3 regions of the Mesorhizobium sp. B1-1-8 genome follow, and region 2 is predicted to be linked to each of the others. Evidence: predicted binding sites of a transcription regulator. Region 2 holds the regulator's gene; each other region holds the start of a gene.
What was found. The regulator LexA, encoded in region 2, represses DNA repair genes until DNA is damaged. The targets are predictions, from matches to a motif close to TGTTCNNNNTGTGTTCNG.
Positions count from the first base shown of each region.

Region 1 (7,351 bases), 1.4 Mb from region 2:
GCTGCCGAGAAGAACAAGAAGGTGCTGGTCTTCGTCGAGGACGTGGCGGCGTCCGGCGGCTACATGATCGCGATCGCCGGCGACGAGATCTTCGCCGATCCGTCCTCGATCGTCGGCTCGATCGGCGTGGTGTCGGCCTCGTTCGGTTTCCCGGAACTGTTGAAGAAGATCGGCGTCGAGCGCCGCGTCCACACGGCCGGCCAGAACAAGGCGGTGCTCGACCCGTTCAGGCCGGAGAAGAAGGAAGATATCGAGCGGCTGAAGACGCTGCAGCTTGAAGTGCACGAGACCTTCATCGACCTCGTCAAGGAGCGGCGCGGCACTAGGCTGAAGGACGATCCGGACCTCTTCACCGGCCTGTTCTGGACCGCCAAGAAAGGCCTCGAGCTAGGCCTAGTCGATGCGCTGGGCGATATGCGCGGCGTGCTCAAGACCCGTTTCGGCGCCAAGACCGAGCTCAGGCTGGTCAGCGCCCCGCGCGGGCTTTTCGGCCGCTTCGGCCTGTTCGGCTCGCGTCTTTCGGCACCCGACATCGCCGCGGCCGCCGCCAGCGGCGTCATCGATGCGGCGGAAGAGCGCGCGCTTTGGGCGCGCTTCAGGCTTTGAAAAAGCCATAAAAGCCGCTAGCATTGCCACTTGACCGAGCCCATCCGGCCGGCCTTGCCGCCGATAGCGGAAGGAGTTTGAGATGCCGCAGATCATTTTCTTCGCCGTCGTCGGCGCCGCCGCTTATTTCGGCTATCGCACCTTCGTGCGCGAGGCCGAGCGCGTGACGGCCAAGATCCGGCGCACCGAGAAACAGGCGGCCAACGGCACGATGGGAACGCTGGTCAAGGATCCGAAGACCGGCGAGTACCGTCTGGCCAAGGACTGAACGCCATCTCGCCAGCAGCCGACATTTTGGAGACCGGCACACAAGCCCGGACTTGGCTTGCACCTGCCAAGATCAATCTGGCGCTGCATGTCATCGGCCGCCGGCCGGACGGTTATCACCTGCTCGACAGCCTTGCCGTGTTCACCCGCTTCGGCGACCGGGTGGAGATCGGGCTGGCCGAGCATGACGAATTTATGGTGTCCGGGCGCTATGCCGCCGGCGTGCCGCTCGATGGCGACAATCTGGCGGTCAAGGCGCGCGATGCATTGCGGCGGGAAGCCGGCGCACGGCCGACGCCGCCGGTCGCCATCCGGCTGGAAAAGAACCTGCCGATCGCCTCCGGCGTCGGCGGCGGCTCAAGCGATGCGGCAGCGGTGCTCAACGGCCTCGCCCGAACCTGGGGCCTCGACATCGACGAAGCCGGACTGGCGCGGATCGGGCTGTCGCTCGGCGCCGACCTGCCGATGTGCCTCAGGGCAAGGCCGCTGATCGCGCGCGGCATTGGCGACGAGCTGTCGCGGCTCAAGGATTTCCCGGCGCTGGCGCTGGTTCTCGTCAATCCCGGCGCCGCCGTCGCCACGCCCGACGTGTTCAAGGCGCTTGCCAGGCGCGACAACGAGCCGCTGCCGCCCTTGCCGCGCCGTCTCGACTTCCACGCTGTCCGAAACTGGCTGGAGACGACACGCAACGATCTCGAGCCAGTCGCGCGCTCGATCCAGCCGGCCATCGGCGAAGCGCTCAAGGCGCTCAACAAAGCGGATGCTGCCTTCGCCCGCATGTCGGGCTCCGGCGCCACCTGCTTCGGCCTGTTCGAGACCGGCAATGTCGCCAAGCGCGCTGCGATCGAGATCCGCGGCCGCCACCCCGACTGGTTCGTCGCCGCAACGCGCAGCATGGAGGCCGGCGCCCATGGCCAGGATTGACGAAAGCCGCCCCTTCATTGCGGTGCGCATCGCGGTGCTGACGGTTTCCGACACGCGCAGCCTCGCCGACGACAAATCCGGCCAGACGCTGGCCGACCGCATCACCGAGGCCGGCCATATCCTTGCCGCGCGCGACATCGTCACCGACGACCGTGAAAAGATCCGCGACAAGGTGCTCGGCTGGTCGAAAGACGAAAATGTCGATGTCGTCATCACCACCGGCGGCACCGGCTTCACCGGCCGCGACGTGACGCCGGAAGCGCTGGAGCCGATCTTCGAGAAGCGCATGGACGGCTTTTCGGAAGTCTTCCACCGCATCTCCTTCGACAAGATCGGCACCGCGACGATCCAGAGCCGCGCGACCGGCGGCGTCGTCAACGCAACCTTCGTCTTCGTGCTGCCGGGCTCGCCCGGCGCCTGCAAGGACGCCTGGGACAGCATATTGAAGCCGCAGCTCGACTACCGGCACATGCCCTGCAACTTCGTCGAGATCATGCCGCGGCTTGACGAGCATTTGCGGCGCGGCGGCAAGACCGGATCGCAAACATAGGCAAAGCGCCGGTTCGAGATTGCCTTCGCCAGGCAGAATGGCGAGCTCGCCTTCGAAAAGCCATTCCAAGTCCCGTGACTGAAAGTTACCTTGTCTGCGCCAGCAAGGAACTTGTGCGATGGCCATGCATAGCGGCGGATGCCATTGCGGCAACATCCGCCTCAGCTTCTCAACCACGGTCGACCCTGCCCGGATCGAAGTCCGCGCCTGCCAATGCTCGTTCTGCACCCGGCACGGTTCGCGCGCCGCCGCCGATCCAAACGGCCAGTTGGTTATTTCCGTAGAGGACAAAGCGCGGCTGCAGATCTATCGCTTCGGCCTGCGCACCGCCGACTATCTTGTCTGCCGGGAATGCGGTGTCTATGTCGCGGCGATCGCCGGCGACGGCGCCGAGGCCAGGGCGATCGTCATCGTCAACGCGCTGGACGACCGCGAGCGGTTTTCCCGCGAGCCGATCCCGGTGCGCTACGACGCCGAAGGCCGCGAGCAGCGCCTGACCAGACGCCACACCGCCTGGACGCCGGTCAAAGTCACGATCAGCGGATGACCGGCTCGCCATGGAAGCGGCGGCGCGACGGGCGCGAGACGCCGAAGCCGACTTCCATCATCAGCCTTGGCGTATGCGCCGGCACGGTGCCCATGTGGAAGCCGAATGGATCCTCGACAAAGCCAAGGCCGGCCTCGCCGGTCAGCGTGACCGGGCTCTGCGGGCCGTAGACGCCCAGAACCTCTTCGGCCGAGTGCCCGACCAGCAGCGTCAGCTGATGCTTGATCGCCCGGCGCCTGTGGCTGCCGCGGATATAGACATGCGGTCCGGTGCCGGCATCGACCGGCACCAGGTAGAAGAAAAATTTCAGCATGCGCCAGTCGTCGAGGTCGAAATGATATTTGCCGAGCGAGGCGAGGTTCTTGTCGGCGTCGGAGGCCTTGCCGGTCGGGAAGCTCCACCAGACGCGCGTGGTGATCAGCTTGGCCTGGCCGCCGAGATAGTGCTGGGCGATATCGAGCAGCAGCGGATCGTACTGAACGGCGAGCACTGCCTGACAGTCGAGGCTACGCTCGAAATAATGCCCGCTGAGCAGTGAGCGGCCGAAGCGCTTTTCCGCCTCGGCATGCTCGCCGGGCATGAATTCGAGGCGGCGGTCGAAATTGCCGAAACAGGGCGTGCGGCCGGCGAAGGCGCCGATCTCCTCATGGATCGCCCGCGGCAGCATCAGGCCGGAAAACAGCCCATCGGACCGCAGCGCCTCGACAGCAGCGTCGCGCTCGACGCCGGCGAACATGGTCTCATCTGCGTTCTCGAGCGGGCGGGTGCGTTTGGCGCCAAGCCAGTGCATGCGGCGTCCAGGCATGGTGCGCGCCAGCACGAACATCGGCAGCCAGGCCGGGTTCTCACGAAGGTCCGACAGATAGGTCGGGATGCGCACGGCGATGCGGCTGAACAAGCTGCCGTTTCGGGCGATCGCCTCCAGGCTGGCCGTGCCGGATTTGTCTGGGGTAGCAAGATTCATCGGGGGTCCTCGTGATGAACGGCGACCCGACCACGCGTCGGCAGCCTACCGCTCTAGCGTTCCCCAAACCCGATTGTTCCGCACCGAGGAAATTTTAACTCCACCTAATTTTTTGTGCAACGCACAATAGAAGGCACGATCGAGATAGCGCCGAATTTTACCACACTACTCGCTGTGGCCCGCAGAACGGAAACTTCACTTCGGCGGCGCAACCCAGATTTCCGCGTCCAGCCGCTTCGTGGCGAGGCCGCGCGCCAAAGCTTCGGCGCTGCGCGCGCTCTTGGCGAGCGCCGCAGCCTGGCGCTTGCTGATGACAAGCCCTTCGGCGAGCGCGCGGTTGGCGGAAAAGACCCGCGCCAGGAACGGCGCGCGATTTGCCCGCGCGCGTGAAAAGCGCGCCGGCATGGTCTGTCTCGCCATGTGAGCGGCGACCGCTTCGATCCAGCCGTCGGCCAGCCGCGCGCCTGGCTCCAGGATCAGCAGCCAGTCACCCTTGGCCTGGCCGATGCCGGCCGCGATGCCGGCCGCGACATAGTGGCAGCCGGCATGTTCGGCGACGCGATGCGTCTGGTCGGTCGAGCCGGTGTCGCAGACGACGACATCGCGCACGATGCCCTCGACCGCGCCGCCGACCAGCGAGGCGAGCGTGCGGGCAAGGCCCTCTTCGTCGTTGCTGGTTTCGATCAGAACGCTGAGCATCGTCAGCCGAATAGCCGAAAGCCGGACACTGCGCCAGTCGTGCGTTTTGCACGAAAAAGTTCTTGATTTGTTCTCATTGAGGAAATAGGAATAGTTTCATGAACAGAGCGATTCGACAGCCTGCCGACAGTCCCTGGGAGAGGGCGAAAATGGAACAGATCGTACGTGCCGACATTGCCGCTTTCGGAGCTGGCAGAGCCGAGATGGCGAATGCGATGATCGAACAGAGCGGCATGCGGGTGCGGCCGGACCGCAATCGCGGCCGTTCGGCCGGCATCAACCCGTCGGGCCGCTTCGAGCCGGTCAGCCGGCATGTATTCGACGACGGCTGGAATTCGCTGGAGGAATTGCCGCCGTTCAAGACCGAGGTGCAGGTCGAGAAGCCGCGCACCATCATCACCCGCAACGAATCGCCGGATATTTCCTTCGACCGGTCAATCAACCCCTATCGAGGCTGCGAGCATGGCTGCGTCTACTGCTTCGCCAGGCCGACGCATGCCTTCATGGGGCTGTCGCCGGGGCTCGATTTCGAATCGAAACTGTTCGCCAAGCCGGATGCGGCGCGCATGCTCGACAAGGAATTATCGAAGCCTGGCTACCAGCCGCGCACCATCGCCATAGGCACCAACACCGACCCCTATCAGCCGATCGAGAAGCAGTACCGGATCATGCGCGAGATCCTCGAAGTGCTGGAAGCGCGCGGCCACCCAGTCGGCATCGTCACCAAGTCGGCGCTGGTGGTCCGCGACATCGACATATTGTCGCGCATGGCCGAGCGGGGCCTTGCCAAAGTGGCATTGTCGGTGACGACGCTCGACCGCATGCTGGCGAGAACCATGGAACCCCGCGCTTCGACGCCGACCAAGCGGCTGGAGGCGATCAAGCAGCTTGCCGAGGCCGGCGTCCCGGCATCCGTGATGGTGGCGCCGATCGTTCCCGGCCTGACCGATCCGGAGATGGAGCGCATTCTCGATTCGGCGCGCGCCGCCGGCGCCCGCGAAGCCGGCTATGTCGTGCTGCGGCTGCCGCTGGAAGTGGCGCCGATCTTCAAGGACTGGCTGCTGCGCCATTATCCGGACCGCTACCGGCATGTGATGTCGCTGATCCGTTCGATGCGCGACGGCAAGGACTACGATTCGGAATGGGGCAAGCGCATGAAGGGCGCCGGTCCCTATGCCTGGCAGATCGGCCGGCGCTTCGAGATCGCGGCCAAGCGGCTCGGCCTCAATGCCGAGCGGCGGACTCTCAGGACCGATCAGTTCGTCGCGGGAGCCAATGCCAGCGAACAGCTGATGCTGCTTTGACGAAAGAAAAAGCGTGGGCACGCGATGCTGCCCAGGCGCGCAATCCCGTCCGGCCTGTCCCCCGGCCGTGAGACGGTGCCCTCCCGTTCCGACGCCCCATCGGACCCGGAGGGACTTGCGGAGAATCGGAGCCGATGCGAACCTCGCCGCACCATGGCTCGCTCGCGTTCCGATTCTCCGCCCCTGTTTGAAATCGTCGAGAAGCCCGACTTCTCCGTCGAGACGAAGGCGATGGCCGAAGGCCTTTGGCCCGTGGCGGGAATGGATGAGGCCGGGCGAGGGCCGCTCGCCGGGCCGGTGGTCGCCGCCGCCGTGGTGCTGGACCCAACCAACATTCCAGAAGGCCTCGACGATTCCAAGCGCCTCACCCATTTGCAGCGCGAGGCGCTGTTCCTGAAGATCCTGGGCTCGGCGCTCTGCGTTTCGATGGCCTCGATCAGCGCCGAGGGGATCGACAACAGCAACATCCTGAAAGCCAGCCTCGAAGCGATGCGCCGTGCCGTCGCCGGCCTGTCGCTGCGGCCGAAGCTGGCGCTGGCCGACGGCCGCGACGTGCCGCCGGGGCTGCCCTGCGACGGCCGCGCCCTGATCAGGGGCGACCAGCGCTCGCAGTCGATCGCCGCCGCCTCGATCGTCGCCAAGGTGATGCGAGACCGCATGATGTGCGGCTGCGGCGGCCATCACGATCGCTATGGCTTCGAGGTCCATATGGGGTATGCGACGGTCCGACATCGGACCGCGATCGAGGCGCATGGGCCGGTGGCGAGATTGCACCGTGCGTCGTTCGCGCCGTTCCGGCTGGGTAGCGCTGAGGTGGCGGACGAGGAAGAAAGCTTCGCCGGGCTGGAGTGAGCGCCGGCGAGGGTGCGCGTAATCTCCCCCCTTGAGGGGGAGATGGCCGGCAGGCCAGAGGGGGTCGCCTCGCGTGAAGCGCCAACCCTGTTTCTCTAAATTTGGTGTCCGCGCCGAATAGCGTCGCGTCCAGTCGAACCGACCCCCTCTGTCGCCTTCGGCGACATCTCCCCCTCGAGGGGGGAGATCACCTGCATCAGTTCAGCTTGGCTTTCACGTCCTGCAGCGCCGACTTGAACAGATCCGCTCCGGCCTTGGAATCGACCTTGGCGGCAAGCAGCGCGCGGGCCGCTTCGACGGCGATGTCGACCGCGCTGGCGCGAACTTCGCTGACCGCCTCGCGCTCGGCCTGGCCGATCTTCTGCTCGGCAAGCGCGGTGCGCCGCGCGACATAATCCTCGGTCCGCTTTTTCGCCTCGGCGGCGACAAGCTCGGCTTCGCGCTTGGCGGCGGCGACGATGTCGGCGGCCTCCTGCTCGGCTTCCTTGCGCTTCTTCTGATACTGGGCAAGCAGTTGCTGTGCCTCCTCGCGCAGACGGCGGGCTTCTTCCAGTTCGCTGCTGATCTTGGCCGCGCGGGCATCTAGCGACTTGGCCAGCATACCCGGGACCTTCAGGTAGATGACGGCGCCGAGAAAG
Region 1 is NZ_CP083956.1:5,013,891-5,021,241, forward strand. Features, by position in the region: gene FJ974_RS24675 (S49 family peptidase) at 1-606, shown strand, start outside; gene FJ974_RS24680 (hypothetical protein) at 689-874, shown strand; gene FJ974_RS24685 (4-(cytidine 5'-diphospho)-2-C-methyl-D-erythritol kinase) at 901-1,797, shown strand; gene moaB (molybdenum cofactor biosynthesis protein B) at 1,784-2,347, shown strand; gene FJ974_RS24695 (GFA family protein) at 2,466-2,894, shown strand; gene FJ974_RS24700 (hypothetical protein) at 2,884-3,858, opposite strand; gene FJ974_RS24705 (glycosyltransferase) at 4,054-4,557, opposite strand; gene FJ974_RS24710 (PA0069 family radical SAM protein) at 4,707-5,861, shown strand; gene FJ974_RS24715 (ribonuclease HII) at 6,015-6,713, shown strand; gene FJ974_RS24720 (F0F1 ATP synthase subunit B) at 6,910-7,351, opposite strand, start outside.
Region 1: FJ974_RS24710 (PA0069 family radical SAM protein) is a predicted target of LexA. The motif match lies at 4,615-4,632, and genes of this name have one in related genera.

Region 2 (7,351 bases):
GCGCTTTCCTCGCGGCTGATCGGCATCAACAATCGCAACCTCAGGACATTCGAGACCAGCCTCGGGGTTTCGGAGCGGCTGGCGGCCGTGGTGCCGGCGGATCGGCTGCTGGTCAGCGAGAGCGGCATCTTCACGCATGAGGATTGCCGGCGGCTGGAAGAGAGCAGGATAGGCACCTTCCTCGTCGGCGAGAGCCTGATGCGGCAACAGGATGTCGCGGCGGCAACGCAGCTCCTGCTCACGGGCCAGGCGCCGGCCGAGGCCGTTTGAAAATGGCCTCCCTCACCCATCTCGGCGCCAAGGGCGAGGCCAACATGGTCGACGTCGGCGACAAGGCCGAGACGACGCGCACGGCCATCGCCGAAGGCTTTGTCGCGATGCGGCCGGAAACGCTCGACATGATCCTTGCCGGCGACGCCAAGAAGGGCGATGTGCTGGGAACCGCGCGCATCGCCGGCATCATGGCGGCCAAGAAGGCCTATGAATTGATCCCGCTCTGCCACCCGCTGCTTCTGACCAAGGTTGCCGTCGACATCGAGCCGGATCGCGCACTACCAGGCCTCAAGGTCACTGCGCTCGCGCGCGTCACCGGCAAGACCGGCGTCGAGATGGAGGCGCTGACTGCCGCTTCGGTCGCCTGCTTAACCATCTACGACATGGCCAAGGCGGTGGACCGCGCCATGGTGATTTCCGGCATAAAACTGGTCGAGAAGACCGGCGGCAAGTCCGGCGACTATAAGGCGGGTTCTTAGATGGCGCTGGTTCCGGTCGCCGAGGCGCTCGAACGTCTGCTGGATGGTGCCACGGCACTGCCGGGCGAAAGCGTTCCGTTGGCCGATGCGGCTGGCCGTGCGCTGGCGGAACCGGTGGTGGCGCTCCGCACCCAGCCGCCCTTCAACGCCTCGGCCATGGACGGCTACGCCGTGCGGGCCGCGGATGTGGCATCGGTGCCGGTGCGGCTCTCGGTGATCGGCATGGCGCCGGCCGGGCGCGGCTATGACGGGTCCGTCGGCCGGGCGGAGGCGGTGCGCATCTTCACCGGCGCTCCCGTGCCGGAGGGCGCCGACACCATCGTCATCCAGGAGAATGTCCGCGATCTCGGCAATGGCCATGTCGAGGTGACCGAGCCGACGGCAAAAGACCGCAACATCCGCCGCCGCGGGCTGGATTTTTCGCAAGGCGACGTTCTGCTGGATAAGGGCCGCATACTCGATCCGGCAGCGCTATCGCTGGCCGCATCGGCCAACCATCCCACGCTGAACGTGGTGAGACGGCCGCTGGTCGCGATCGTCGCCACCGGCGACGAATTGCTGGCGCCGGGCAGTGAACCCGGGCCGGACCAGATCATCTCCTCCAATGCCTATGGCGTCGCAGCCGCCGCACAATCGGTCGGTGCCCGCGCTCTCGATCTCGGCATCGCCGCCGACCGCGAGCAGGATATAGCGGCGCTGGTCAAGAAAGCTGTCGCGGCAAAGGCCGACGTCATCGTCACGCTTGGTGGCGCCTCGGTCGGCGACCATGATCTGATCCACGACGTGCTGACCGGCGAAGGCATAAACCTCGACTTCTGGAAGATCGCCATGCGCCCCGGCAAACCTTTGATGTTTGGCCGGCTGGGCGATATCCGCTGCATCGGTCTGCCCGGCAATCCGGTGGCGAGCCTGGTCTGCTCGCAGCTGTTCCTGAAGCCGTTGCTGGCGCGACTCGGCGGCCGTAGTTTCCAGCAGGACATGCGCAGGGCGCGGCTGGCTGCTGCGATGCAGGCCAACGATCTGCGGCAGGATTATGTACGGGCCGTGGTACGCGAGGATGATCGCGCGCTGGTCGCGACGCCGTTCGGCATCCAGGATTCCTCGATGCTGAGAATGCTTGCCGACGCCAACGGCCTGATCGTGCGCGAGCCCTTCGCGCCGGCCGCGGAAGCTGGCGCCGAATGCAGCGTGCTGATGTTACGCTGAACAAAACGTCAACACATTCACTAAACTTTAAACGGTTGCCGAACACAACTGGAACAGATAGTGTTTGTTCTGGGTTTGTTTTTCTGATTCTGGTTTCAGAGACCCGTGGGGGCCGCCATGCTGACGCGCAAACAACATGAACTCTTGATGTTCATCCACGAACGGCTGAAGGAAAGCGGCATTCCGCCGTCTTTCGACGAGATGAAGGAAGCACTTGACCTTGCGTCGAAGTCGGGCATTCACCGCCTGATCACGGCGCTGGAAGAGCGTGGCTTCATTCGCCGGCTGCCGAACCGGGCTCGCGCGCTCGAAGTGCTGCGCCTGCCCGATTCGATCGCGCCCGGCCTCAACGCGGCGAGGAAGTTTTCGCCGAGCGTCATCCAAGGCGGACAGGGCAATATCGGCCGGCAGATCAAGCCCGCAGCGCCCTCGCGCACGCCCGCGCCCAGCAATGACGATGCGGTGCCGGCGGTGTCCATTCCGGTGATGGGCCGTATCGCCGCCGGTGTGCCGATCGACGCCATCCAGCATCAGACGCATTCGATCTCGGTGCCGCCGGACATGATCTCGGGCGGCGAGCATTATGCGCTCGAGGTCAAGGGCGACTCGATGATCGAGGCCGGCATCTTCGATGGCGACACCGTCATCATCCGCAACGCCGACACCGCCAGCCCCGGCGAGATCGTGGTGGCGCTGGTCGACGAGGAGGAAGCGACGCTGAAGCGCTTCCGCCGCAAGGGCGCCTCGATCGCGCTGGAAGCCGCCAACCCGGCCTATGAGACCCGCATCTTCGGGCCGGATCGCGTCAAGGTTCAGGGCAAGCTCGTCGGGCTGATCCGCCGCTATTGAGCAATTCCAGGAAAAGTGCGCAGCGGTTTTCCGTCCGGAATTGCGGGAAAACGAAACACCAGTAGCGGTTTGGACAAACCGCTACTGAGCTGGCTCAGACTTGGCTTCTGGTTTCTCGGGACGTTTATAGGGTGGCAGGCCCCTCGCCTCGCGTGAATATCGCCGCTGCTCATGCCAGGGGCGGTAAGGCTTTTCGACCGAGTAGCGGATCGTCGCTTGCGCCGTTGCCGATTGCGGGTCGAAGAAGACGGCGGCGCTGCCATCGCGCGCAAGCTGCCGTTTGGTGACGACGAGGACGCGCGGATCGCGGCAGGGATTGTAGGCCGTGACGTCGTTGATGACGATGAGATCGGCAAAGCCGCAGGCCGGGCGCGCGCTGTTACGGTCTTCGGCGAGCGCGACGATGGCGCCCGAAGGATGCCGGGCGATGCAGAGGTCGCCGGTGCAATAGAAAGGCGAGCCCGGCGGCAAGTCGACGGGGTCGGCGATGTCCAGCGCGCCCTTCGCGAACGTTTCGGGCGGCACAATTTCCTCGGCTTGCAGCGCGCGCTTCCAATTGTCGGTGGTGAATTCGTTCGAGCGTGCGCGGTTGATGGCGAGTTCGCCGCCGCCGATCGGCATCGCCACCAGATGCGCATCCTCGGAGATCAGGACGTCCGGCGTGCGAACGTGCGGGATCGCAAGCAGGCCAGCGAGCGCGAAAGGAATCGCGAACAGCCTGAGCCACGTGGTCGCCATCGTTGCGATGACGAGCGCGACCGTCGCCAGCAGCACCGACTGGATCGAGATCAGCCCGACGGCATCGACCGGCGAGCGCTCCGAAATCCACGCCGAGATCGCGACCATCGCCGTCAGGCCCTTTCCCATCACGTAGAGGAATGGGCCATCGAAGCCGAAAGGCATGGCCAGCGCGCTCAGGACGGCAAACGGCATGACGATCAGCGAGACGATCGGCATGACCGCAAGGTTCGCGACAACGCTGAGTGGCGACACCCGCTGGAAATGCCAGATGGCAAACAGCACCGTCGCGCTGCCGGCGATGAGCGACGTCAGGGCGGCGCCACCAATTCCAACCGCCAGCTTTCGCGACCAGAACCGGAGGAACGACAGCTTTGCCGGCGGTGCTGTTGTTTTACCGGCGCGATAGTCGGCAAAGCCGGCATAGGCGCCGACAAGGGCGGCCGTGGCGGCAAACGACATCTGGAAACTTGGACCGACCACCTCATGCGGCGACACCAGGATGACGGCAATCGCCGAGATCGCCAGATTGCGCATGGTCAGCGCCGCGCGATCGAAGAGCACTGCAACCAGCATCACCGCCAGCATGATAAAGCTTCGCTCGGCGGCGACCACGATGCCGGAGATGACGAGGTAGGCCGCGATCGACGCAAGCGCGATGGCCGCGGCGTATTTCTTGACCGGCCGGCGCGATGAGAAATCCGGAAACAGCGCGAAGGCGCCGCGCAGCAGAAGCATGATCGTGCCGGCCACCAGCGCCATGTGCAGGCCCGAGATCGAGATGATGTGATAGATGCCGGTGCGCCGCATCGACTCGTTGATCTCTTCGGGAATGCCGGCACGCACGCCGACAATCAATGCCGCTGCGATCTCGCCTTCGGAACCGCCGATGGTGCTCCTGATGTGATCGGCGATGTTCTCACGCGCATTCTCGATGGCCAAGCCGACGCTTGAACCGAAAGGCGAGTCGACCGTTGCCGCAATGAGCTTCGGATCGCCCATGAAAAATCCGCTGGCGCCGATGCCGGTGAAATAGCTGTCGAAGGAGAAATCATAGCTGTCGGGCCGCACCGGTCCGGTTGGCGGCAGAAGCTTGGCATAGCCGGTCAGAACCGATCCGGCCTTCATGTCGGGCGGAATGCGACGCGCCGAAACCCTGACCCGGTCAGGCGCGTAACGCAGCTTTGGATTGGCCGTCGAAATGAGATCGATGGTCAGCCTGACGCGGCCATTGGCTGTCGGCTCGGCGATAACGAGCCGGCCGGTCAGCCGCGTCTGGATCTCAGAGCCGAGCATCGGCGTCGCCGCCCGCCAGGTCTCGACCTTGGCGGCGAGAAAACCCAATGCGCAAAACAGCGCCGCCATGAAGATGAGATGCGTCGTCTGCCACGACCGCGAAACCGCCGCGCAGACAGCCAGCAGTGCAACCGCCGCGATGGGCCTGTAGAGATCCGGCTCGGTGCTCAGCGAAAAGTAATAGATGACACCGGCGGCGAGAAACACCGGAACCAGCAGGAAGGCAACGCCGCGGTCGAGCTCCGTGGTGGCGGCTACACCGATATTTCGGCGAAGCGCGGGAAGCGAGACACGGTGAAGCTCTCTGCGGAGCCGGACAATAGCTGCCGTTGGTGCGACCGCGCGGGACGCGCCGCCGTCGGGCGGCAGAATTTCCGTGGCCGGACGCGGCTCCGGAACCAAAACCGGCGCCGCTTCGGAAGGTGCGTTGCCGGCAAACAGCAGGCGCTCGCTGACGCCCACTGTCGTGCCCTCGCCTTCCTCCGCGCCCCGGCCTCTTGCAGCCATCGGGTCTGCCCCTTGCGCCCCAGACCCCCTATGCTACATGAACGCCGGCCGCGCGAAAGTCCGCGCGACAAACGTCTGCCCTTCAGTGCCAGCCTGAGAGTTCCATGCCCGACAAGGTCGTCACCCGTTTTGCCCCGTCGCCGACAGGTTTCCTGCACATTGGCGGCGCGCGCACGGCGCTGTTCAACTGGCTCTACGCCAAGCACACCGGCGGCACGATGCTGCTGCGCATCGAGGACACCGACCGTGAGCGCTCCACCGAGGCGGCGACGACGGCGATCCTCGAAGGGCTCACCTGGCTCGGCCTGACATGGGACGGCGACGCCGTCTCGCAGTTCATGCGCACGCCACGCCACCGCGAAGTGGCTGAGGAGCTCGTGCGCTTGGGCAAGGCCTATTACAGCTACGAGACGCCCGCCGAGCTCGAGGCCATGCGTGAGGCAGCGCGGGCCAAAGGCCTGCCGCCGCGCTACAACGGCCATTGGCGCGACCGCGACCCGTCGGAGGCACCGGCCGGCGTCAGGGGCGCCATCCGCATCAAGGCGCCGACCGAAGGCGAGACAGTCGTCCACGATCGCGTGCAGGGCGAGGTGCGTTTCCCCAACAAGGATCTCGACGACTTCATCATTCTGCGTTCGGACGGCACTCCGACCTATATGCATGCCGTTGTTGTCGATGATCACGACATGGGCGTCACCCACATCATCCGCGGCGACGACCACCTGACCAACGCCGCGCGCCAGACCGTGATCTACAACGCCATGGGCTGGGACGTGCCGTCGATGTCGCACATCCCGCTGATCCATGGCGCCGACGGCGCCAAGCTGTCGAAACGGCACGGCGCGCTCGGCGTCGAGGCCTATCGCGCCATGGGCTATCTGCCCGAGGCGTTGCTCAATTACCTCGCCAGGCTCGGCTGGAGCCATGGCGACGACGAGGTGATGTCGATCAAGGATATGATCGCCTGGTTCGACATCGGCGACGTCAACAAGGGCGCCGCCCGCTTCGATTTCGCCAAGCTCGAGGCGCTGAACGGCGTCCATATGCGCAAGATGGACGATCACGCGCTGTTCGACATCTTCGTCGCCACCTTGCCCTATCTCGAAGGTGGCCCGGCGCTCACCCTGCATCTTGACGATCAGGGCAAGGCGCGGCTGCTTGCCGCCATGCCCGGCCTCAAGGAGCGGGCGAAAACACTTGTCGAGCTCGTCGACGGTGCGGCCTTCCTGTTTGCGGCGCGACCGCTGCCGCTGGATGAAAAGGCGGCGGGGTTGCTCGGCGGCGACGCGCGCGTCATCCTGCGCGGCGCCCATTCCGCACTGGCGGCGATCCCGGGCGAGTGGAGCGCCGCGGCAGCTGAGGCTTCCATCCGTGACTTTGCACAGGCCGGCGGCCATAAGCTCGGTGCCGTGGCTCAACCGCTCCGAGCCGCGCTCACCGGCCGCAGCACTTCGCCCGGCGTGTTCGACGTGCTTGCCGTGCTGGGGCGCGAGGAGAGCCTGGCGCGGATCGCGGATCAAATCGATTAGGAGCGAGCTGGCCCAAGAAGATTGGCATTGAAAGGTGCGTTTCGCAGTGCAACATTACGTCTTGGCCCAATCTGGCACGCACCTCCTAAAATGCGGTGGCGAGTTCGCGCATTCGGTGACTTCGACGTGTCGTTTGCAGGAATTTGCCTTGCCGGCATGAGGATACAAAAGGAGTTTGCAAATGAGCGAAGCTGCCACAAAACGGGAACCGGTCAGCAAGACGCGCGAGTCGACCGCCAGGCTCGAACTCGCCGGCCAGACCCATGAGTTCAAGGTGCGAAGCGGCACGGTTGGGCCCGATGTCATCGACATCGCTTCGCTCTACAGCACCACCGGCGCCTTCACTTACGACCCGGGCTTCACCTCGACGGCGGCCTGCGAGTCGGCGATCACCTTCATCGACGGCGATGCCGGCATTCTCTTGCATCGCGGCTATCCGATCGACCAGCTGGCCGAGCATGGCGACTTCCTCGA
Region 2 is NZ_CP083956.1:3,584,093-3,591,443, reverse strand. Features, by position in the region: gene trpC (indole-3-glycerol phosphate synthase TrpC) at 1-270, shown strand, start outside; gene moaC (cyclic pyranopterin monophosphate synthase MoaC) at 273-752, shown strand; gene glp (gephyrin-like molybdotransferase Glp) at 753-1,958, shown strand; gene lexA (transcriptional repressor LexA) at 2,076-2,807, shown strand; gene FJ974_RS17400 (ComEC/Rec2 family competence protein) at 2,889-5,348, opposite strand; gene gltX (glutamate--tRNA ligase) at 5,453-6,877, shown strand; gene gltA (citrate synthase) at 7,059-7,351, shown strand, end outside.

Region 3 (7,351 bases), 2.4 Mb from region 2:
CCAGGGCGACGGCGACAGCCCGGCCATCAGCATGCCGGCGGCGGCGACAAGGGCCGAGCCGCGCAGCGTCGACACCGCGCCGAAGCGGTTGCGCACGCCGTCTCCCAAAAAGCGCATAACGGCCATGACGCCGGAGAAAGCGGCATAGGCGAGGCCGGCGACCGCAAGATCGGCGCCGAGTTCCTGGTGGAGATAGAGCGCCGCCCAGTCGAGCACCGCGCCCTCGGAAATCATGGTGAGCAGCGCCATCACTCCGACCAGATAGACGATCGTGTGCCGCGGCAGCGAGAATTTCCGATGCTGTGCGGCCTGCGGCTTGTCCTCCTCGATGAGGTGGCCAACAGCAGAGGTAAGCACGGCGAAGGCCAGAGCCGTCACCACGATCACATGGGTGAGGTAACCGTAATTCTGGATGGCGTAGCCGCCGAGCGCGCCGCCGGCGAAGCCGCCGAGGCTCCAGAAGCCGTGCGAGGACGACATGATGGCGCGGGCGAGCCTTCGTTCAACCACCACCGCATTGGAATTCATGGCGACATCCATGCCGCCGATCGAGCCGCCGAAGAGGATCATGGCGATGGCCGCCAGCGGCACATTGGGCGCCAGCGCCACGACCAGCAGGCCGAAGCTGCCGCAGATGCCGAACCAGCGCAGCACGGTGCGCGAGCCATGTTTTGAAATGAGATGCCCGCACCAGCTCATGGCGGTGACGGCGCCGGCGCCGAACAACAGGATCAATAGGCCGAGCGTGAATTTCGAAATGTCGAGCCTGGTCAGAAGCACCGGGATCTGTGGCGCCCAGCTGCCGGTCAGGAAGCCATTGGCAAGAAAAATTCCGGCCACGGCCCAGCGGCCGCGGATGGCGGCCTGCATGATGTCTTGAGCGCTCACGATCCAGAATCCGGGTCAGAGATGGATTTGCGCCGCAAATTAGATCGATTCAATTTGCAGTCAAGTGCCGTGTCTTGGGAAGTGCTTGGACCATAAGGCGAGCAGGGACAGCTCCCGTTCCTGCCGGGTTACCGACGTTGGAGATTGGCCGAAACGCCGATTCATTCGTCATCCCTCGACCTGTCCCAAGGATCCACCGTCCTATGAAGGCCCGCGATCAGTCCTGAGGACCCGGTAGATTCTCGGGACAAGCCCGAGAAATGACGTCGGCGCGAAAGCGCACGACAAGGACGACGAGCAGGAAGAAGCCGCCTGAGGTTTTCCCGTTTGGGCGGAGCGACGAACACAGACCCTGGGGTGACAAAGGGGTGGGCCGTTTCGACTGATCTCAGACGCCAGCGGCTGCCAGAAACGACACTCTCAAGACATCGTGTCGAGCTTGCGTTGCATGGCGGCGATCTGCGCTTTCAATTCCTGCAGGTCATCGGTCTTTTCCGGCGCGTCCTTCTTGGCGGGCTCGGCCGGAGTTGTGGAATTGGTTCCGGCCGGCGGGAACGGCGTGAACATGCGCATGGCGTTCTGAAACATCTCGACGTTTCGGCGCGTCTGCTCTTCCAGCGCCTTCATCGGCGTCTTCATCAAATCGATCGGCGTCTTGCCGAAGGTGCCCTTCAGCTGCTCGCGGAAGCGCTCCTGCTCCTTGGCGAAGGCGATCATCGATTGTTCGAGGAAGCTGGGCACGATCATCTGCATCTGGTCGCCGTAGAAGGCGATAAGCTGGCGCAGGAAGGGGATCGGCAGCATGTTCTGCCCGTCCTTGTTCTCCAGCTCGAAGATGATCTGGGTGAGAACCGGATGCGTGATGTCGTCGCCGGTCTTGGCGTCCTGCACCGTGAACTCCTCGCCTTTCTTGACCATCTCGGCCAGATCCTCGAGCGTCACATAGGTGCTGGTGCCGGTGTTGTAGAGCCGGCGATTGGCATATTTCTTGATGACGATCGGGTCGTCTTTTGCGGCCATCCGTATCCTCCCCAGGATACCGGCGCATGTGAGTAAGCGGCCGGTAACGATTGCGCCATTTGTCGAGGATACGCGCAAAAGCCTCACAATTCCAAGCGGTTTGTGCAGTGCGGCATCAATTTGTGCTGCACGACAGGTGGAAAATGCTGCGCCACGATCGCTGCGCCGCGGCGAGCCAACCGCGTGGCCTGCTTGCGGCGCATGGCGGCCATGCCCATTTCCGGTTTGACTTGGGTTCTGGAACGGGCAAGAAAAGTCTTTAACGGAACCCTAAAACACGACACCTCGAAGCCTGGAGAAGAAAATGTCCGCTTCCAATTCAATCGTCGTCGCCAGCGCCGCCCGCACCGCTGTCGGTTCCTTCAACGGCAGTTTCGCCGCCACGCCGGCGCATGAGCTCGGCGCCGTGGTCATCCGGGAATTGCTCGCGCGTTCAGGCGTCGAGGCGAACGAAGTCGACGAGGTCATCCTCGGCCAGGTGCTGACCGCCGCGCAAGGCCAGAACCCCGCCCGCCAGGCCTCGATCAATGCCGGCCTGCCCAAGGAGACCACCGCCTGGGGCCTCAACCAGGTTTGCGGCTCGGGCCTCAGGGCGATCGCGCTCGGCATGCAGCAGATCGCCACGGGCGACGCCAGGGTGATCGTCGCCGGCGGCCAGGAATCGATGTCGCTGTCGCCGCATGCCGAGCATCTGCGCGCCGGCGTCAAGATGGGCGACTACAAGATGATCGACACCATGATCAAGGACGGCCTGTGGGACGCCTTCAACGGCTACCATATGGGCAACACCGCCGAGAATGTCGCCCGCCAGTTCCAGATCACCCGCGAAGAACAGGACCAGTTCGCGCTGGCCTCGCAGAACAAGGCCGAGGCCGCGCAGAAGGCCGGCAAGTTCAAGGACGAGATCGTCGCCTTTGCCATCAAGGGCAAGAAGGGCGACACCATCGTCGATCAGGACGAGTATGTCCGCCACGGCGCGACGCTGGATGCCATGACCAAACTGCGGCCGGCCTTCGACAAGGACGGCACGGTCACCGCCGCCAACGCGTCCGGCATCAACGACGGCGCAGCCGGCGCGCTGCTGATGACGGAGGCGGAGGCCGCCAGGCGCGGCATTACCCCGCTGGTGCGCATCGCGTCCTGGGCAACCGCCGGCGTCGATCCGGCGGTCATGGGCACCGGGCCGATTCCCGCTTCCAAGAGGGCGTTGGAGAAGGCCGGCTGGTCGGTGAAGGATCTCGACCTGGTCGAGGCGAACGAGGCTTTCGCCGCCCAGGCCTGCGCGGTCAACAAGGGGCTCGGCTGGGATCCGTCGATCGTCAACGTCAATGGCGGCGCGATTGCCATCGGCCATCCGATCGGCGCCTCGGGCGCCCGCATCTTCAACACGCTGGTCTTCGAAATGCGCCGCCGCGGCGCCAAAAAGGGCCTCGCCACGCTGTGCATCGGCGGCGGCATGGGCGTCGCCATGTGCGTGGAAGCGCTGAACTGAGCCAATAGCGAATAGGGAGTAGCGAATAGCGAATAGGGAAGAACGGCGTCGGCGCAGCGGGCTTCGCTACTCCCTATTCGCTCCTTCGACCAAAAGGGAGGAACTTCATGACCAAAGTAGCAATCGTCACGGGCGGATCGCGCGGCATCGGTGCCGCGATTTCGGTGGCGCTGAAGAGCGCCGGCTATTCGGTCGCCGCGAACTATGCCGGCAATGACGAGGCCGCAAGCAAGTTCACCGCCGAGACCGCTATCAAGACCTACAAATGGTCGGTCGCCGACTACGACGCCTGCGCCGCCGGCATCAAGCAGGTCGAGGCCGACCTCGGCCCGGTTTCGGTGCTGGTCAACAATGCCGGCATCACCCGCGACGCCATGTTCCACAAACTGACGCCCGAGCAGTGGAAAGAGGTCATCGACACCAACCTGTCGGGTGTCTTCAACATGACGCATCCGCTGTGGGGCGGCATGCGCGACCGCAGGTTCGGCCGCGTCATCACCATTTCCTCGATCAACGGCCAGAAAGGCCAAATGGGCCAGGTCAACTATTCGGCCTCGAAAGCCGGCGACATCGGCTTCTCCAAGGCGCTTGCTCAAGAGGGCGCCCGCGCGGGCATCACCGTCAATGTTATCTGCCCCGGCTACATCGCCACCGACATGGTCATGGCCGTGCCGGAAAAAGTGCGGGAATCGATCATCGCTCAGATCCCGGTCGGCCGTCTCGGCGAGCCGCAAGAGATCGCGCGCTGTGTCGTCTTCCTGGCGTCGGAGGAGGCCGGCTTCATCACCGGCTCGACCATCACCGCCAATGGCGGCCAGTACTTCGCCTGAGGTCTTTCATCCCGATGGAGGGCGGCCCGGACAGCCGGGCCGCTATGCGCTGCCGATGAGGCTGGCGCGACACCTTGCCTCAATACGGCACGCAAAGATTAACGGCCTCGCTCCCGCTCTGTGCAAAACCCGTTCACAAGCTGTGACTTTTCGGTGCGCAAGCTGTGGGCAACACTATATGTTGGGGTGAACAAAACCGGAAAACCTTTGAATCGCTGATTCGTCGCCGATTCGTTCCGGCTTTGGCCGGAAAGTTAACGGCAGCGGCGTCAAACGGCGCTGAGATGGTTAACCGTCGGTAAGAAAGATCAATAATTTCATAAGTTTGACGGGTGAGCCCACTCGCGCCACGATTGTTCACCGGCAAAGGTTAACAGTACTTCGCGTCGTACTGAGGCCAAGCATGAATCGGGCCAGTTTAGAGATTCAGCATGTGGTGAGACTCGTCGTCAAAAAATCCACATATAGCCGTGAACAAAACCTGAATCAGGACGAGTCGTCGATTCGTCGCCGATTCGTTCCAGACTCGTTCCAACGGTTAACCAGCGACGGATTCTGACCCTTCCATTGCGGTGGCCATCGTCGCGATGGAACATTCCGCTTTCGCTTCGCGCCCGAAATCCTTATGTGTCGCCTGTCACACGCGGCGGCGCCGCCGCGTTCCCGACAACAAGCGGCAGAAAGCCTCATTTCCGAGCCGATGAACATCCACCCGAAACACTCCCAGCCGTTGATACTTTCAGGCCGCGACGTGACGGCCGTGCTCGGCCCCACCAACACCGGCAAGACCCATCTCGCCATCGAGCGCATGGTGGCGCATGAGACGGGCGTCATCGGCCTGCCGCTCCGGCTGCTGGCGCGCGAGGTCTATACCCGCGTCAGCGAGAAGGTCGGCGCCCATAAGGTGGCGCTGATCACCGGCGAGGAGAAGATCGTCCCGGCGAGCGCGAAATATTCGGTCTGCACCGTCGAGGCGATGCCGCGCGAAACCGACGCCGCCTTTGTCGCCATCGACGAGGTGCAGCTCGCCGGCGATCTCGAGCGCGGCCACATCTTCACCGACCGCATCCTGCATCTGCGCGGTCGCCAGGAGACGTTGCTGCTCGGTGCGGCCACCATGCACGGCATCCTGCAGCGCCTGCTGAAGGGCGTCTCGGTGGTGACGCGGCCGCGGCTGTCGCATCTTGCCTATGCCGGCTCGAAGAAGCTCACCCGCCTCCCCCGGCGCACCGCGATCGTCGCCTTCTCCGCCGACGAGGTCTATGCCATCGCCGAGCTGATCCGCCGCCAGCAGGGCGGTGCCGCCGTCGTGCTCGGCGCGCTGTCGCCGCGCACCCGCAACGCCCAGGTGGCGCTGTTCCAGTCGGGCGATGTCGACTATCTCATCGCCACCGATGCCATCGGCATGGGGCTTAACCTTGACCTCGACCATGTCGCCTTCGCCCAGAACCGCAAGTTCGACGGCTACCAATACCGCAACCTGACGTCGGCCGAGCTCGGCCAGATCGCCGGCCGCGCCGGCCGCCATCTGCGCGACGGCACCTTCGGCGTCACCGGCCAGGTCGATCCGCTCGACGAGGATCTGGTCAAGAAGATCGAAAGCCATGACTTCGATCCGGTGAAGGTGATGCAGTGGCGCACCGCCGATTTCGATTTCGCCAGCCTCGACGCGCTGAAGCGCTCGATCGAGACCAACGCGCCGGTCGAAGGGCTGACGCGGGCGTTGCCGGCAGTGGACGCGCAGGCGCTGGACCACCTGTCGCGCGACGAGGAGATCCGCGCTTTAGCCACCGACGCCAGGCGCGTGGCGCTGCTGTGGGAAGCCTGCGCCCTGCCGGACTACCGCAAGATCGCGCCGGCCCAGCATGCCGACCTCATCGCCTCGATCTATATGGACCTTTCGCGCCATGGCCATGTCGACGAAAATTACATGGCCGAGCAGGTGCGGCGCGCCGACACGACGGACGGCGATATCGACACGCTGTCGCACAGGATCGCCCAGATCCGTACCTGGACTTTCGTCTCCAACCGGCCGGGCTGGCTGGCCGATCAGGCACACTGGCAGGAAAAGACGCGTGAAATCGAAGACAGATTGTCGGATGCGCTGCATGAGCGGTTGACGAAACGCTTCGTAGACCGCAGGACTTCCGTCCTCATGCGGCGCCTTAGAGAAAATACCATGCCTGAAGCCGAAATCAGCCCAACCGGAACTGTCCTCGTCGAAGGCCATCATGTCGGCGAACTGCAAGGCTTCCGCTTCACCGCCGACCAGAGCGCCGGCGGCGAGGATGCCAAGGCTGTGCGCACCGCCGCCCAGAAGGCTCTTGCCGCCGAATTCGAGGCGCGCGCCGACCGCTTCGGCGCCTGCGCCAATGGCGATCTGGCACTCGGCTCTGACGGTACGGTGCGCTGGATCGGCGCGCCGATCGGCACGCTGGTTGCCAGCGACGAAGCGTTGAAGCCGCGCCTTGTGCTGCTGGCCGACGAGCAGCTCACCGGGCCGGCCCGCGACAAGGTCGCGGCGCGCGCCGAGCGTTTCGTCAATTTCCAGATCGAGTCGCTTTTGAAGCCGCTGGTCGATTTGAAGAATGCCGAACAGCTTACCGGCATCGGCCGCGGCATCGCCTTCCAGCTCGTCGAGCATTTTGGCCTCATCAACCGCCGCGACATAGCCGAGGAGATGAAGTCGCTCGACCAGGAAGGACGCGCCGCATTGCGCCGCCTGGGCGTGCGCTTCGGCGCCTACCACGTCTTCGTGCCGGCGCTGATCAAGCCGGCGCCCGCCGGGCTGGTGACGCTGCTGTGGGCATTGAAGAATGATGGCAAGGACAAGCCGGGCTTCGGCGACGTAGTGCACGCGCTTGCCTCCGGCCGCACCTCGGTGGTCATCGACCCGGCCTTCGACAAGACCTTCTACAAGCTCGCCGGCTACCGCAATCTCGGCCGCCGCGCAGTGCGCGTCGACATTCTGGAGCGACTGGCCGATCTCATCCGCCCGGCGACCAACTGGAAGCCCGGCCTCGGCCAGCGGCCTGATGGCGCCTATGACGGCCAGTCCTTCATGGTGACGCCGCCGATGATGTCGATTCTCGGCGCCACCGCCGACGACATGGAAGAGATC
Region 3 is NZ_CP083956.1:1,202,879-1,210,229, reverse strand. Features, by position in the region: gene FJ974_RS05935 (MFS transporter) at 1-870, opposite strand, end outside; gene phaR (polyhydroxyalkanoate synthesis repressor PhaR) at 1,309-1,908, opposite strand; gene FJ974_RS30150 (hypothetical protein) at 1,992-2,120, opposite strand; gene FJ974_RS05925 (acetyl-CoA C-acetyltransferase) at 2,213-3,400, shown strand; gene phbB (acetoacetyl-CoA reductase) at 3,508-4,230, shown strand; gene FJ974_RS05915 (helicase-related protein) at 4,931-7,351, shown strand, end outside.
Region 3: FJ974_RS05915 (helicase-related protein) is a predicted target of LexA. The motif match lies at 4,747-4,764, and genes of this name have one in related genera.